2 regions of the Brevibacillus nitrificans genome follow, and region 2 is predicted to be linked to the other one. Evidence: riboswitches for the same ligand, from Rfam matches in the RefSeq annotation. Region 2 holds a riboswitch; the other holds the start of a gene.
The links. A riboswitch is a leader RNA that binds a small molecule or an ion and turns the genes downstream of it on or off. The one in region 2 is predicted to bind FMN.
Positions count from the first base shown of each region.

Region 1: it holds a riboswitch for FMN, as region 2 does, so the genes downstream of both, EDM59_RS18035 (ECF transporter S component) here and ribD (bifunctional diaminohydroxyphosphoribosylaminopyrimidine deaminase/5-amino-6-(5-phosphoribosylamino)uracil reductase RibD) in region 2, are expected to answer to the same signal.

Region 1 is NZ_RHHU01000011.1:11,149-19,703, reverse strand. It holds gene EDM59_RS18065 (class I SAM-dependent methyltransferase) at 1-17, shown strand, start outside; gene EDM59_RS31615 (hypothetical protein) at 38-160, shown strand; gene EDM59_RS18060 (glutamate-1-semialdehyde 2,1-aminomutase) at 253-1,548, opposite strand; gene EDM59_RS18055 (protein phosphatase 2C domain-containing protein) at 1,698-2,543, shown strand; gene EDM59_RS18050 (ABC transporter ATP-binding protein) at 2,638-3,648, shown strand; gene EDM59_RS18045 (ABC transporter permease) at 3,641-4,435, shown strand; gene EDM59_RS18040 (ABC transporter permease) at 4,441-5,238, shown strand; FMN riboswitch at 5,360-5,514, shown strand; gene EDM59_RS18035 (ECF transporter S component) at 5,758-6,363, shown strand; gene proS (proline--tRNA ligase) at 6,690-8,156, shown strand; gene EDM59_RS18025 (HAD family hydrolase) at 8,255-8,555, opposite strand, start outside.
Region 2 is NZ_RHHU01000005.1:81,438-89,992, forward strand. It holds gene EDM59_RS10435 (bifunctional 3,4-dihydroxy-2-butanone-4-phosphate synthase/GTP cyclohydrolase II) at 1-1,006, opposite strand, end outside; gene EDM59_RS10440 (riboflavin synthase) at 1,023-1,679, opposite strand; gene ribD (bifunctional diaminohydroxyphosphoribosylaminopyrimidine deaminase/5-amino-6-(5-phosphoribosylamino)uracil reductase RibD) at 1,699-2,805, opposite strand; FMN riboswitch at 2,938-3,065, opposite strand; FMN riboswitch at 3,211-3,359, opposite strand; gene EDM59_RS10450 (HAD family hydrolase) at 3,442-4,098, opposite strand; gene catA (type A chloramphenicol O-acetyltransferase) at 4,250-4,909, shown strand; gene yunB (sporulation protein YunB) at 4,974-5,684, opposite strand; gene EDM59_RS10465 (MFS transporter) at 5,742-6,929, opposite strand; gene EDM59_RS10470 (copper amine oxidase N-terminal domain-containing protein) at 7,211-8,555, opposite strand, start outside.

The sequences.
Region 1 (8,555 bases), on a different contig from region 2:
GGCTGCACGCTGGCTGATTCCGGGTGGACACGTATTGGTGGAGACGAGTGAACGACAGGTGCCAAAGACCGTCGATATCTTCAAAAGCAGCGGATTCATTCCGCAAGTGGCAACGGACCCAGAGCTGGATGCTACGATTGTGATTGGTATTCGACCCTAGCCTGTTTGGCAGATGGTAACATGACGATAAATACACACAAAGAAGAGGCAGTCAGAAGATTTCCTGACTGCCTCAATCCTTTTGAAGCCACTTTATTTTCCGTTAAGGGCGGCAAAGGAACGATCGACTGCTGCGATCGTTTCGTGAATGTCTTCTTCCGTATGTGCAGTAGTAACGAACCAGGCCTCGTATTTGGACGGAGCCAGGCAAATGCCTTCATCCAGCATCAGGCGGAAGAAACGGGCGAACAGCTCCCCGTCTGCTTTTTGGGCTGCATCGTAATCGTGTACCGGCTCGTCCGTAAAGTATACTGCCATAGCGCCTTTGACGCGGTTGAGCTGGATGGTTACATCGTGCTTCTCCGCCGCCTGGCGAATTCCAGCTTCTAGCATGGCACCCAAACGCTCGAATTCGTCGTAGACTCCTGGCTGCTGCAATACTTCCAGGCAAGCGATGCCGGCGCGAATAGACGCTGGATTTCCTGCCATGGTTCCGGCTTGATAAGCTGGCCCCAGCGGAGCGACCTGTTCCATGATTTCTTTGCGGCCACCGTAAGCTCCGATCGGTAAGCCACCCCCGATAATTTTCCCCAGAGCAGTCAGATCTGGCTCGACTCCGAGCAGATTTTGCGCTCCGCCGTAGCAGAAGCGGAAAGCCGTAATCACTTCATCGTAAACGACGAGCGCACCGGCTTCGTGCGTGATTCGATTGACTGCATCCAAAAAGCCTGGCTCTGGCGTCACGATACCGAAGTTTCCAACGATTGGCTCAACGAGAACGGCTGCTGTCTCACTGCCCCAGCGTTTCATTGCATCTGCAAATGCTTCGACGTCGTTGAACGGGACGGTAATCACTTCGTTCGCGATGCTTTGCGGAATACCCGCACTATCTGGAATGCCGAGTGTGGATGGTCCAGATCCAGCCGCTACCAGGACGAGGTCAGAGTGGCCGTGATAGCAGCCGGCAAATTTGATGATTTTGACACGGCCTGTGTAGGCGCGTGCGACACGGATGCACGTCATGACCGCTTCCGTACCGGAGTTATTAAAGCGGATGCGCTCCATGGAAGGAATCGCTTCGCGGATCATACCGGCAAACTTCACTTCCCAAGGAGTAGGCGTTCCGTACAGCGTACCGTTTGCTGCTGCTTCGCAAATGGCTTGTGTGACATGAGGATGGGCGTGGCCCGTGATGATGGGGCCATAGGCTGCCAAATAGTCAATGTATCGATTTCCGTCCACGTCCCAGAAATACGCTCCCTGGGCGCGTTCCATGGTGACGGGGGCACCGCCTCCTACAGCCTTGAAGGAGCGGGACGGGCTGTTGACGCCTCCCAGAATCACATCCATGGCTTGTTGGTGCAGGTGTGCGGATTTTTCACGGTTCATTCTTTTACCCTCTTTCTGTCCAAAAGGTCTTCCCTATCTTACCACAGCCAAAGAAAAGGTGGGTATGCAAGGAGATGTCTGGAAGGGGAAAAGGAAAAATGATACAATTTTCCAGCAACTGAATATGGGGAAAGAAGGCGAATGTCACGATGAAAATGGAATGCATATGCGTCGCCGGCAGCAGCAAGATGAATGAGGATGCGTACGTCACGAATCAGACGAAGCATCTTTTTGCAGTTGTGGATGGAGTGTCTTCGCTCGTTCCGTATGAAAATGCGGAGGGACTGACAGGAGGTGCGATTGCTGCCCAACTCGTGAAGCAGCACCTGGAGGAGGAAAATGGGGAGCAGAGCTTACCCGAGCTGTTGGCTGCAGCAAACGAAAGGCTCTACGCATGTATGCGCGATGACCGGATCGATCTGGAGAAAAAGGAAGCCCTGTGGGGAGCAGCGTGTGCGGTTGTTCGCGTAGAGGATACGTTTATCCATTATGCCCAAACCGGAGATTGCATGATTTTTGCCGTTTATGCAGACGATACGGTACGCGCTCTTACACACCCGCAAGTCAGTCACTTAGAGCAGGCTGCCTTCGCGAAATGGGAGTCCTGTATTTCCGCAGGTATCCGTCAGCACTCGGAGCTGATGGAGCACTGTCGTGACATCCTTATTTCCAACCGCTATCAGGCCAATACAGAAGGTGGATATGGTGTCCTCAATGGAGAATCTGCCTGTCCTGACTTTATAGAGTCTGGACGAATCAACCGTACCCAGCTGCGAGCCCTTGTCCTGCTGACAGATGGTTTGCTCCTGCCTCGCCCCTATGGAGAAGTCGAACCGAGATGGGAGGAGACGGTGCTTCCGATTGTTCACAAAGGACTACAGAGGTATGCAGACGAGTTAATTGCGTTGGAAAACAGCGATCCGGAATGCGTCCGCTACGTACGCTTCAAAAAATCGGATGACAAAACCGGAATCGTCCTGCACTTGAGTGAATGAATTTCCAGCACATTGAATTTTGCACATTCATAGCCTGTCATATACACTAACAGATGGAATGCATCCGCAAAGAGACACAAAAGGAAGGTAAACCATGATTCAAGTGAAGCAGCTGCAAAAGGAGTTTCGCATTCACCAGTCCCGAGCCGGATTAGGTGGTGCTTTTCGTGATTTGTTCAGCCGTGAATACAAGACGGTGAAAGCAGTGGATAATCTGTCTTTTACGGTGGAAGAAGGGGAAATGTTCGCGCTGATCGGGGAAAATGGCGCGGGTAAGTCCACTACGATCAAAATGCTGACGGGCATTCTCACGCCGAGCAGCGGAGACATCGTCATCAATGGATTTGTTCCATTCAAAGAGCGCGAGGATTACGTACGCTCCATCGGTGTCGTATTTGGCCAGCGTTCCCAGCTCTGGTGGGACTTGTCCCCATTGGAGTCCTTTCGCTTGCTCAAAAGCGTTTACAAGGTCGATGACGCAGAGGGCGAGAAATGGCTGGAGCGGCTGATCGAGGAGCTAGATATAGGCTCCTTCGTAAGTCAGCCCGTTCGCAAGCTCAGCCTGGGGCAGCGGATGCGCTGTGAGGTAGCAGCATCGTTGATCCACAAGCCACGCTTGCTGTTTCTCGATGAGCCTACGGTCGGGCTGGACGTTCTGGTCAAACAAAAGATCCGCGAGTTTCTGCGCAATTTGAATGAGACGGAAAATATGACCATTTTGCTGACGACACATGACGTGTCCGATATTGAGGCGCTCTGCAAGCGAGTGCTGGTCATGGATAAAGGCAAGCTGATTTTCGACGGACTGCTCAGTGATTTGAAAGAGCGCTGGGGAAATGGGACAGAGGTATCCTTCCAGATGAAAAAGCGCACCAAGGCTTCCGAGCTGCGAAACGTTTTGGGGGATATGCCCTGTACGATCGAACAAATCAACGATTATTCGCTGCGGGTGCAGGTGCCGCGCAGTCAGGAAATGCTGCCGTTCGTTTTGTCCACGGTCATGGCATCGTTTGATGTGAGTGACGTGAAGATCATGGAGACCAGCACAGAGGACATCGTGCGCAACATTTACCGGACGGACGGCGAGGTAGCGAATCATGCATAAGCTTTACATGGAACTGATTCGCATGCGCTTTTTAACCATGCTGGCCTACCGGGTCAACTACTACAGTGGCATCATCATTTACGCCATCAACATCGGGGCGTATTACTTTTTGTGGGGAGCCATTTACGGTGGACAGCAGCAGCTGGGAGGGCTGTCTGTAGCGCAGATGACCTCTTACGTGGCGATCGCCTGGATGTCCCGGGCCTTTTATTTCAACAACATCGATATGGAAATCGCCCAAGACGTGCGGGAAGGGAAAGTTGCGATCGAAATGATCCGGCCGTACAACTACCTTTCCGTGAAAACGGCACAGGCATTTGGCGAAGGGATCTTCCGCTTTTTGTTTTTTGCGGGACCGGGCATCTTTTTGATCAGCCTGATCATTCCGTTCCACTTCCCAGCGACCGCTCAGGGCTGGGGACTTTATCTGCTCAGCTTGCTGTTCGCCTTTCTGATCAATACGCAGGTGAACCTGCTGACAGGGCTTCTGACGTTTTTCATGTTCCGCAATGACGGGATGATTCGTGCAAAACGGGTCATTGTTGACCTGATGTCTGGTTTGGTGCTGCCGATCAGCTTCTTTCCAGGATGGGCGCAAACGCTGATGGGCTTTTTGCCTTTCCAAGCGATCAACTACTATCCCAGCCTCATTTTCACTGGTGCGACCTCGGCCGCGAGAGCATGGCAGCTGATTGGATTTCAAGTGATCTGGATGGTTGTGATTTTGATCCCGATCCTGATCTTGTGGCGCATGGCTCGCAGCCGGCTCGTCGTACAGGGAGGGTAGAGATCATGCAAAATGCAAAACACATCTACCGTATTTTCGCGGATTACTTAAGCCAGTATTTCAAGACCCGGCTTGCGTATCGCGCAGACTTTTTAGGCGATCTGGCATCGAATCTGATCTCCGAATTGATCAACCTCGTGTTCATTATCGTCGTGTTCCAGCACGTTCCGCTCATGGGTGGCTGGTCACGCGATGAGATCATCTTTATCTACGGATTTTTCCTGGTGCCGTATGCGCTGTTTTCCATCTTCTTCGGATTCTGGGATTTCAACGAGCGCTACATTATCCGCGGAGAGATGGACCGGATTTTGACGAGACCTGTGCACAATCTGGCGCAAGTATGTCTGGAGTCCATCGCACCTGACAGGATTTTCGGGGTGATTTCCGGTCTGATCATCATGGGATACGCAACGATTCAGCTGAAGCTCGATTTTTACTGGTACGATCCTATTATCTTTATCGTGCTATCCGTCAGCGGAGCGTTGATCTATGGCGGGATCTACACAGCCGTTTCTGCAATCAGCTTTTTCTCCGACTCCCGGACGGGGATTTCTCCGATGATTTACAACATCCAGCAGTACGGGCGCTATCCGGTAGACGTTTACAACAAGATCATTCGGTTTGTGCTGACGTACATCTTGCCGTTTGCTTTTGTCGGTATTTATCCCGCCGCCTACTTTTTGCGAAAAGAGACGTGGTACACCTATGCGGCCATGACTCCGGTGGTGGCTGTCATTTTCTTTGGCATCGGGCTTGTGGTCTGGAATATTGGAGTGAGCAAGTATAGAGGAGCGGGTTCCTAGCCCGTTCTTTCTTTATTGTTTGTAATTCCTACAAAAAACATCGGAAAAATGCTGAAATCGCATTTTCAACTATTGTCAAATAAAAAATCAGCTGTATAATATGCTGTATACAACAACAAACACATTCCTTCGGGGCAGGGTGAAATTCCCGACCGGCGGTGATCATGCGAAGCTGCATGTAAGCCCGCGAGCCTCCCGAGCTGATACACAGCAGGGAGTGCAGGATCTGGTGTGATTCCAGAGCCGACAGTACAGTCTGGATGGGAGAAGGATGACGACAGTACGTTACCACACGTGCTTGTTTCCCTGTGCAAACGGGATAAGGGGCGATTGATTTTTCGCAGCCCTTCTGTTTCTCGTACTTATTTTTGCATCAGGAATTGTCATGCGCCTGCAAAAAGCCCTGAGGATCTTTCTTTCCTCGGGGCTTGTTTTCGTTTGCACAAGGTTCAGGATGTGTGGGTTCACGATCACTGTTGCCATTCCTCAAGAAGGAGAAAAAATGAGGAGATGGTACACATGAAAGAAACAGCATTACACTCTACGAGGTCAACCCAAAAGCTGGTGACGATCCCCATGCTGGCGGCCGTTGCCTTCATCCTGCAGTATCTGGAATTTCCCATTCCGCTGATGCCGAGCTTTCTGAAGCTGGATTTCAGTACTTTGCCTGCTTTGATTGGCGGACTCATGTACGGTCCGGTGGCTGGGATCATCGTGGAAGTTTTGAAAAATGCGCTGCACATGCTGTTTAAAAATACGGACGGCCTCTTGATCGGGGAGCTTGCCAACGTCGTAGCAGGTGCCAGCTTTATCCTCGTAGCGGTATCCATGCAGCGACTGGGCCAAGGAAAAAAAGGATTTTTGCTGGGGCTTGCTCTGGGGACTTTGCTGATGAGCGCAGTGATGGCTGTAGCCAATGCCTTCTTCCTGCTCCCTGCCTACGCGGCTCTGTATCAAATGCCAATGGAAACGCTGCTGTCTACCTTTGGAGCTACGAGCGTATGGTCGCTTGTCCTGTACGGAATCGTTCCTTTCAACATTTTCAAAGGCGCGATGCTCTCGCTGGTCGCTTATCCGGTATACGTCAAGCTAGGCAGTCGTTTGAATCCGCGTGCCACAAATTGACAATCAGGCGATGACTTGCTAAGATAGGTAACTAATAAAGTTTTAACGAATAAAGGCTATGAAAGGACCCGCAGTACCTCGCTACGTCCCAGAGAGTCGGCCCTAGTCTGGAAGGTCGATACGAAGGCAGAACTGCACCCCATCCTGAAGCCGCTGGCGATGAGCTGTGCCGGATGCCCCGCCGTTATCGGGACTTTGAGTGGACGCAGCTTTATGCTGTGTCAATCAGGGTGGTACCGCGGATGTTTGATCCTCCGTCCCTATGTGGGATGGGGGATTTTTTGCATTTCATTCGCGTTCATTTAAGAAAAAGGAGCTGTAGAAGGATGAAAGAGGAAAAGGCATTTGTGAAGGAAATTACGCCACAATCGGAGGACTTCTCACGCTGGTACATCGACACGATCAAAAAAGCGGACCTGATGGATTACACGCCCGTTCGCGGATGTATCGTGTTCAAGCCGGAAGGGTTTGAGCTGTGGGAACGGATTCAGGAAGCAATGAACAAGCGCTTCAAGGAAACCGGACACCGAAACGCTTATTTCCCCATGCTGATTCCTGAGTCCTTCATGCAAAAAGAAAAAGAGCATATCGAGGGCTTCAATCCAGAGCTGCCATGGGTGACGGAAGCAGGCGGTGAACCTTTGGAGGAAAGACTGGCACTGCGTCCAACTTCCGAGACGATCATCGGCCATATGTACAGCCAGTGGATCCAGAGCTATCGTGATCTGCCTGTCCTGATCAATCAGTGGGCAAACGTCTTCCGTTGGGAAAAGCGAACCATGCCGTTTTTGCGTACCTCCGAGTTTCTCTGGCAGGAAGGGCATACGGCTCATGCGACTGAAGAGGAAGCGCGCGAAGAGACCATGCAAATGCTGGAGATCTATCGCGAAGTCGTGGAGCAGGAGCTGGCGATCCCCGTGTGGAAAGGGCAAAAAACTCCAAGTGAGCGCTTCGCTGGTGCGGTTGATACGTACTCCATCGAAGCGATGATGAAGGACGGCAAAGCGGTGCAGGCTGGCACTTCGCACTACTTGGGCGACAATTTTGCGCGCGGCTTTGAAATCAAGTTCCTCGATCGTGACAATACGTTTAAATACGTCCATACGACGTCATGGGGCAGCTCGACTCGCCTGATCGGCTCGATGATCATGGTGCACGGGGATGACCGCGGTTTGTCCTTGCCGCCAAGAATGGCACCAACGCAAGTGATTATGATCCCGGTCGGACCGATGAAGCTGCGGGAGAAAGTGATGGAGGCGTTTGATCCGCTCTTCGATACCATCAAGGCTTCCGGTGTCCGTGTGCGTGCTGATTTGCGGGAAGAGACACCAGGCTGGAAGTTCAACGAGTGGGAAATGCGCGGAGTACCTGTGCGTCTGGAAATGGGGCCGCGCGATGTTGAGAACGGGCAAGTGATTCTCGCTCGCCGCGATACGGGTGAAAAAATCACGGTCGCAGTCGATGGCATCGTGGAAACCATCCAGAACTTGCTCGAGGAAATTCAGCAAAACATGTTCCAAAAAGCGCTGGCTTTCCGCGAGGCGAACTCTCATTTGACGATCGATACCATGGAGCAGTTGACTGCGCATATCGCAAAAAGCGAGCAGGAAAACGTCACCAGCGGCTGGGTGCTGGCTGGCTGGTGCGGAGATGACGCGTGCGAGGCGAAGGTCAAGGAAGAGACGAAGTTCACGTCCCGCAATATTCCCTTTGAGCCGCCAGTGACCAAGGAAACCTGCATCTGCTGCGGTGAAAAAGCACAGCATACAGTCTGGTTTGGCCGAGCTTACTAAGCCCTTACCGATGAAAAAAAGGCGTGCCCTATCCAATAGAGGCATGCCTTTTTTGTCCAGGAAGCATTGATAAAATTCTATAGCCAGTATACGTGCAACTAAGGCTCCGCAACAAAGCCTGGCGGCGCCAAGTTTTCTACCGATAGGATCCAGTCGACGAAGCTTTGTACATCCGTGAAAAGATAATCCGGCGCAGGATCAAACTTTCCGCCCTTTTGTGTGACGGTAAGCCAGTTGACGCCGACAGTCTGCAACCCGGCTGCCCGGCCTGCGATCACATCTGCGTCGCTGTCTCCTACATAGATGGTTTCTCTCGTGTCGGCCCCCAGCTTTTGCATGGCGAGCAGGATTCCTTCTGGGTTAGGCTTGGGGTCCGAGACATCGTCGCCGGTGATGACG
Region 2 (8,555 bases):
GCGCTCCGATCCCGTAATCGCGCAGATCGGCGGCAAAGCCGAGCTTTTCATTGGCTTCCACAGTATCCAGGCCTTCCTCCTGCAGCTTGTACGCTCGCAGCTTGTTGATCAGACCGATTCCGCGTCCCTCCTGGCGCATGTACAAAAGCACGCCACGGCCTTCCGCTTCGATCTGTTCGAGTGCCGCATGCAGCTGTGGTCCGCAATCGCAGCGCTGTGAGCCAAACACATCCCCCGTCAGGCATTCCGAATGAACGCGAACCAGCGTCACCTCATTTGGGTCGATCTCACCCTTGATCAGTGCTACGTGTTCCTTTCCATCCAGCTCATTCGTATAGGCCGCGATGCGGAAATCGCCATAGGCAGTAGGCAGCTTGACCTCGATCTCTTTCTTCACCCGTTTTTCCTTGCCCATCCGGTAGCGAATCAGCTCGGCAATCGTAATCAGCTTGAGGTCGAAACGACGTGCAATCTCCTCCAGCTGAGGCAGACGCGCCATGGACCCATCTTCGTTCATGATTTCGCAGATCACACCTGCTGGTGCCGCTCCAGCCAAATGCGCCAGATCTACAGCCGCTTCGGTGTGTCCCGCTCTGCGCAGCACACCGCCCGGCTTGGCGATCAACGGAAAAATATGTCCAGGGCGTCGGAAATCCTCCGCTGTCCGGTGCTCCTCCAGCATGGCCAGCACTGTCTGCGAACGCTCATGTGCCGAAATGCCTGTATGGGTGCTTCGTTCATCGATGGACACCGTAAATGCGGTACCCTGCTTGTCGGTATTGGACTCGACCATCGGCTTTAGGTCCAGTTGGGCGGCCCGCTCCTCGGTCACCGGGACGCAGACCAGACCACGTCCGTGCGTAACCATGAAGTTGATCATTTCCGGTGTCGCTTTCTCTGCCAGGCAGACAAAATCGCCCTCGTTTTCACGGTCCTCGTCGTCAACCACAATCACGGCTTTGCCTTGGCGCAAGTCTTTGAGTGCTGCTTCTATCGTGTCAAACATCGTTTTCCCTCCTCGTTTAGGCAAATCCATTTTCCTGCAAAAAGGCCAGACTCAGACGCGATGGCTCCTTTTTGTCCTGCTGCACGTGTCCTCCCAAGAGGCGTTCTACGTACTTGCCGATGACATCTGTCTCCAGATTTACCTGATCTCCTGCGCGGCGATCCTGCAGGCTCGTCTCTGCCAGCGTGTGGGGAATGATCGAGACGGAAAAGCTGTTCTCTTCCACAGCTACCACCGTCAGGCTGATGCCATCGACACAGATGGAACCACGCGGAATGATGTATTTTAAAAGGCTCGGACCCGCTTCAATCCGAAACAAAACAGCATTGGCATGAGGCTGGCGAGACAGAATCGTTCCCGTCCCATCGACGTGCCCCGAAACAATGTGTCCGCCAAAGCGATCTCCCAGCCGCATCGCTCTCTCCAGATTGACTCGATGTCCCTGTCTCAGCTTGCGCAGGCTCGTCTTGTTCAACGTCTCAGGCATGACATCCACGGTGAAATGACGAGCCGTATAGGAGGTGACGGTGAGACAAATACCGTTGACGGCGATGCTGTCCCCTATTTGTACGCCTTCGAGCACGCGCTCTGCAGAAATGACGAGCTGGCTCGCCTCGGCGCTGCCAGTCATAGCTTCCAGCACGCCCACTTCTTCTACCAATCCCGTAAACATGGGCTCCCTCCCTTTTGCGTTATTCGTGCGGCTCCCACTGAGGGTAGCCGACGATCCGAATATCCTGCTCGCTCACTTGCTCGATGGAGGTGTTCGTCAGCGTAACGGCTTTATCCATCGTCGCAAAGCCTACCCCTCCGTACGATGTAGGGGAAAGCGAGCCTCCCACCAGCTTCAAGGAAATGTAGCTGATGATCTTTTGAATCGCCATCGCTTGCAAAAACGAGCCATTTACTTCTGCGCCGCCTTCGACCAAAAGCGAGGTGATCCCCCTCTCTCCCAGCTCTCTTAGGACATCTGTCACCCGGAGCGGAGCATCCAGTACGATCACCGTTACTCCTTTCGCCTCGAGCTCCATCCGTTTTTCCACGGGTGCCGCTGGCGTGGTAAAGATCCATGTCGGTGCCAAATGGTCAGCTACGACGCGTGCCGTCAAAGGTGTACGCAGCTCACTGTCGAGAATGATGCGCACAGGCTGCCGTCCGTACCTCTCACCGCCAACGCGTGCCGTCAGCTCCGGGTCATCCGCCAATAGCGTTCCCACCCCGACCAAAATAGCGTCATGAGTTCTGCGCAGCTCATGCACCTCACTGCGGGCCGCTTCCCCCGTTATCCAACGGCTGTGTCCCGTCGCCGTCGCCATTTTTCCATCCAGTGTACTCGCTGTCTTGACGGTTACAAATGGCTGCCTGGTTCGGATGTAATGAAAAAAGACTTCATTTAGCACAGTCGCTTCTATCTCGCAAACCCCAACGATGACTTCCACACCGGCGTCCTGCAGCAGACGAATTCCTTTTCCCGCAACCAGCGGGTTCGGATCGAGCACGGCTACGACTGCCCGCGATATCCCTGCTGCCACGACTGCTTCTGCGCAAGGCGGTGTTTTTCCGTGATGACTGCAAGGCTCCAGCGTCACATACAAGGTCGCCCCTTTTGCCTTCTCCCCCGCCATTCGCAGGGCATGCACCTCCGCATGAGGCTCCCCTGCCTTCAGATGAGCGCCCATACCAACGACTTGCCCATTCTGGACGATGACCGCTCCGACCAGGGGATTGGGACTTGTCTGCCCTTTTGCCGATCGCGCCAGCTCCAGCGCCATTGCCATGAAGCGTTCGTCTTGTCCCATTTCTCTCTCCTCTTTTTTGTAGATTCCAGCCATTCTTCACAAAACAAAAAGCCCTCGAAACATTCGTTTCAGGGCATAGGGAAAGAAGCCTTCCTGCATTCGTTTTTCAAAAAACAAACGAAGGAGAGCACTTCGCATCTTCTCCCATCCGGACTGTACCGTCGGCTCTGGATTTTCACCAGATCAGTCGCTTTCATACACGTCAGCGAGTCGCGGGCTTTACCGCCGGTCGGGAATTACACCCTACCCTGAAGATTGCTTCGTATTCCATTAGGTTGTGCTGCAGGACCCTTCTTCCCTCCTTTTGTACAAATAAAAATGCCCGTGAGTTTTCGTCTCAGGGCATCGAGAAAAAAGCCTCATCGGAACCGTTTTTTTGCGAAAAAACAGCTGCGAGGCTATTCCAAATACCTTCTCCCATCCGGACTTTACCGTCGGCCTTGGATTTGCACCAAGTCAGTCGCTGCCCCAAAAAGCAGACAGCGAGTCGCGGGCTCAGACGTGCGTTCGTCATTACCGCCGGTCGGGAATTGCACCCTACCCTGAAGGCTGGTATTCAGTTGCGTCAAGTATAACACACTTTCGGACAAGACCGAAGCCTTTCTGTGTAAAAAGTGTATTTTCCGCTAGGAATAACTAGAAATGGTTTAACAGCTCTCGCAGGCTTTTGACCGTCGCCACCGGGTTTACCCCCCGCTGCTCCATTTCACCCGGCTTTCCCTGGTAGGATAAAAAACGGATCCCCGCATCCTGCGCAGCTTTTCCATCGATCCAGGAATCGCCGATCATCACCCATGCCTCGAGCGGCCATTGCGGCTGCTGGCGCAAAATATAGTGAACGCCGGACGGAGATGGCTTTAGCTGTGTCATCTGCTCCCGGGCCACAATCTCTGTGAAATAATCAGAAATCCCTGTTTCCTCCAGCGCTTCTTGTGCGGCGGCATAAGCGTTGTTCGTCAGAATGTAGAGCTGGTACCGATCACGGAGCTCATCCAGCACTTCTCGCGCCTGCTCCTCCAGTACAGCCCCATGCATCCCATCCTTTTCCACCGCTGTGACTGCTGCCCACATCTCGTCCTCCAGCTCTTGCGTCATGAGGGAAGACTGCCTGCCGATCTCGATCAGCTGCGAAGCCGTATGATTCTGCAGGTCCAGATCTGGCCCGCAGCAGCCGTGCATGAGCAGCAGCTGATAAATTGCCCGCTTCATCTCTGCAAAGTTAATGTTCGACTTCAGCAAGGTGTTATCCATATCAAAAATAATGCCTTTTTCAAATAGGTGGGTCATGCTCATCGGTTCCTCCTCGTCCGTTTCACTAGCTTTCTCTCATAGTAACGGGAAATGTGTTTTTGGAACACCCTTATGCGATATACTTCATGTAGAGTATTCCTACTCGAAATCTCACAAGGACTGTGATGAGGATATGGTTTAGGAGGGCTCACGCATGCATTTCAAACAAATAGACCTGAACAGCTGGGACAGAAAGCCGTATTTCGAGCACTACATGAACCATGTCAGATGCACCTACAGCATGACGGCCAACCTGGACATCACAAAGCTGCTTCCCGTGCTCAGGCACAATGGATTCAAGCTTTACCCAGCGCTCATTCACATGCTCACGACGGTCGTAAACCGCCATGTCGAGTTTCGCATGAGCTATGGTTTGGATGGAAAGGTAGGGTATTGGGAGAGCATGTCTCCCAGCTATACCATTTTCCACGAAGAGGACAAATCGTTTAGCAGCATCTGGACAGATTATCACAAAGACTTTTCCCAGTTCTACCAGCACGTTCTCGCAGATCTGGAGGAATACGGCGGGATCAAGAAATTTACTCCCAAGCCAAACGAGCCTGCCAACACGTTTCCCATCTCCTGCATACCGTGGGTCAGCTTCACTGGCTTTAACCTGAACATCTACAACGAGGCTGCCTACCTTTCTCCTATCTTTACGATCGGAAAATACTTCAGGCAGGCCGACAGCATCTCGCTGCCGCTTGCCATCCAAATGCATCACGCCGTATGTGACGGGTATCATGCTAGCATGCTTGTACAGCAGATGCAGGAATTAGCGGATGATTGCTCCACGTGGATTCCCATAAAGTAAAAAAGAAAACAGCGACAGCACCGGACAGATTCTGCCGGGTTGTCGCTGTTTTTGTTCTGCTCCCTTATGGCTGGTCCGGCTCATCCGGAGTTTGCGCTCTCGGCACGTCCGGCTTTCCTTCTGGGCTGTTGTACAAATACTGCGGCACATCGCCGACGATCAGCGAGTGGGTGATCGGGATTTTCGTCGTGACCGTTTGCTCGTCGGTGGCAAATGGAACGACGATTCGCAAATCTACCTCTACGAAAATGTATACGGTGGCCAGCACCATATTGATGCCCGCTTCCTTCAGCTCTGTCTCCAGCTTGGTTTTGACCGACCCAATCGGCATAAAGGTCACAGGCAGGTCTGGACCCATGTTCGCGAGAAAGCTGTTGCCAGTTGCCAAGCCGAGCGGGATCGAACGGTCTACCTTCTCCGCTTCAAACTCCTGGAGCTTGTTCTGAATCCGCGAGGTCGTTTCTCCGACGATCCGCGCATATTCCTTAAAGTTGAATTGATACGCCTGAATCTGTCCCTCGTTGTCTTTTTCGATCTGGACAATTTGGTTAAAGTCGACGCCTTGTTGGGATATCCGCTTGGTTACTGCGTCTGTTATTGCTTCTTTGGCCAACTGCTCTGTCTTTTGCGATGCCAGAATCAAGAGCGTCGGCTCCAGCCGTTTTTCCAGGAAGACCAGCGTTTGTATCGTCATCACCAAGAAAATGACCAGTGCGATAAAAAACGCCTTCGTTTTGGAAAGCGGGTTCTTCCAACGCCGACGGGGTCGAAACATCCTCACGCCCGTCACCTCCCAATTGGTACATCCTATGGTCTGTGACAGGAAAAAAGACTATCCTTTCCGCAAGCAAAACCAGCCAAGCCCGACCACTCCCGCAAGATACACCAGCTGTGCGGCCATTACCATACCCAATAATCCCAGCGAGGATGCCAGAGCCGGTGCCCCCATAAACCCGATAAAAAACCCTACCCGGCTCAAAAGACCCTGGACGCCCATCACCCTGCCACGAATACGATTATCTGCCTGTTGAAGCAGCGTGCTCTCGTACACCTGCGATGCTCCTGCCAACAGCCCTGCCAAAACCAGCAGCGCCAGCACCAGCCACATACTCTTCCCTGCAAAGGCCGCCGTGATGACAAGCGACAGCAGAGAAGAGCTCGCCAGCAGCCCTCGGAGCAAATTCCCTCTCCAGCGGGCTGCCCCAAACGCACCTGCGGCAGCTCCCACGCTCATCGCTGACCACATCAAGCCGTGCAAGACTGCATGACCCGAGGCAAACTGATTGGCAAGAGCGGGCAGGCCGAAATTATGTGACGCCGTGCTGATCGATTCGAATAAAGCAAGCAGACTGATGACCAGAAAGAGCGGCTGCTTCGCCAGGTACACTAGCGTGGCGCGCAGGCTTCTTGGTTCCTGTGTATGCCCGGTCGCGTCCGTTGCATTTGTTGTTTTCGCTGACTCTTCTGCTCCCGACCGACTGTCCCACCGCATCCGGGTCAGGATCGCTGCGGAGAACAGAAACGTCGCTGCATCGCACGCGATGACAAACGCGTAACCTAAGTGATCTGTCAAGAATCCACCGAGTGCAAACCCGACAATTCCTACCACCGATTCCAAGCGGACTGTCCATCCATTGACCCGGACGAGGTCTTCCTTTTCAAACATCTGCGGCAGAGATGCCTGAAAGCTGATGTGAAACAAGGTATACAGCATGCCTTTCAAAAAGGCGGCGGCGATGACTACGAGAGGAACAGGGAACACGACCATCAGGATGACCGACAAGCCTGCTCCGAGGTCGCTTATGATCATCGCCCGTCTCCGATCCACTCGGTCAGCCAGTACGCCTGCCAGCGGGCTAAACAGGATCCCTCCAATCTGACGCGCCACAAAGAAGGCAGCCAGCCAAAATGCCCCATTATCAAAAGTAAAGATCAACGCACTGCATGCGATCAGGTCCATACGTGACCCAAGCGAGGATAGCGCATTGACATACAAATACGTTTTCATGGAAATATTCATTTGTCCAAACCTCCTGCTCCCTCCAGGCGGTTTAGCTCACACGCCCCCGCCCTAGCGGGTGCGTACACTGATTATGGCCGTTGACATGCACATGCCTCCTCGACTTCCAAAGTCCAAACTCGAACTTCCTTTAGCTTTTCGCATACGAACGGGGGCGCTTCCCCAAATCGTCCTGCCCGGCACCTGGTACCGTATGCTTATCATAGCAGCGACTCATCGTCTTCTGAAAGCAAAAAACGCGGGAGAGCTTGGCAGCCCCCGCGCTTTCATGCCCTATGCTTCTACTTCCCATCTGTAAACTGGATCGAGTCGATGATCTTTTGCAGCCGCTGCTCGAGCGCTTTGGTTTTGACCCATTCTGAAAACGTAAAAGCAATCATATACATATTTTTTCCTTTTTCCAGAAGATAGATCGTTTTCTCAAAACGCGCTCCGTCATTATTTCCTACTACATATAACTTGTATCCATTCGCCCCTGCCACGGTGATCGGCTTGTTTTCCTTGATGAGATACGCATAGCTGGAGGAGTTTTCTTTGATCGACTGCTCGACTTCCTTGCGCACCGTCGCAGCCTTGCCCGATCCAGCGAGAATCATCGCATTTCCTCCGAGGAACTCGTAGGTCTTCGTGATACCCTCCCCACGAATTTCCTTCCAGTGCTCCGGAATGCTAATGGAGAACTTCTGCTCGGCAAACTTGATCGTCGCCATCTGATCCTGGTCAACCAGATCATCATCCGCTATTTCTCCCATTGCCGGATTCATCGCACTCTGATTGACTGTCAGCGATTGCTTGATCGTTTGGACCAGCTCTTTTTTCTCCTGTTCACTTGCCTCTGGATCATAGGCGATCTCGACATATACCTTGTAATTGCCTTTGAAGAAAAAGAAGTCATGCTCGGCATACCAGAAAGCGCCATCCGATGAGCTGAACTTCTGCTCGATGGCGGGTACGCCGGCAACCATCGTGCTTGCTGGTGCAGAATCCACTTTTAAATAGCTTTCATGGATTTGGTCCCGATACATCTGCTCATGCCTTTTTGCCCAATCCTCTAACGTCAAGCCTTCCTCCTTGGAGGTGACCTTGACCTTTATCCATTGCCTGCCGTCTGCACTGGAAAATTGCGTAAATGCCTGGTTGTAGGAATTCTGCCAATTTGCCGGAACCTTGAGCTTCAGCCCCATGTCCTCTTGTGTGTACCAGCGGAAGTTGCCTTCTACCGTGGATAGATCCTTCACCGTCGGGCTTCCCTTTGGATAAGACAAAGAAAAGCTGTCCAGCAAGTCCTTGTAGCCGCTGTATTTGGCAGGATTGCGGAAGTCCGCCTCGTCGTAGATGACCAGAGTCACATAGAAAATGCGGTCCCCGCTTTGATAGGCACGTTCCTCATAGACCCAGCCACCCGAATCTTTGGAAATTAACCGGGCATACGGCTGTTTGGGATCATTGACAAAGCCTTTCGACAACACCGTGTAGTCAGACGAATCCACCAATCGGCTCAGCAGCCCCGTACCTGATAGATTTTCTGGCTGCTCGTCTACGATATGGATGTACATTTCGTATGTGCTCTTGGCATCCGAGAAGCTGACATAGTCTCCTTGAAAGCTTTGCGAATCCTTGACCAAG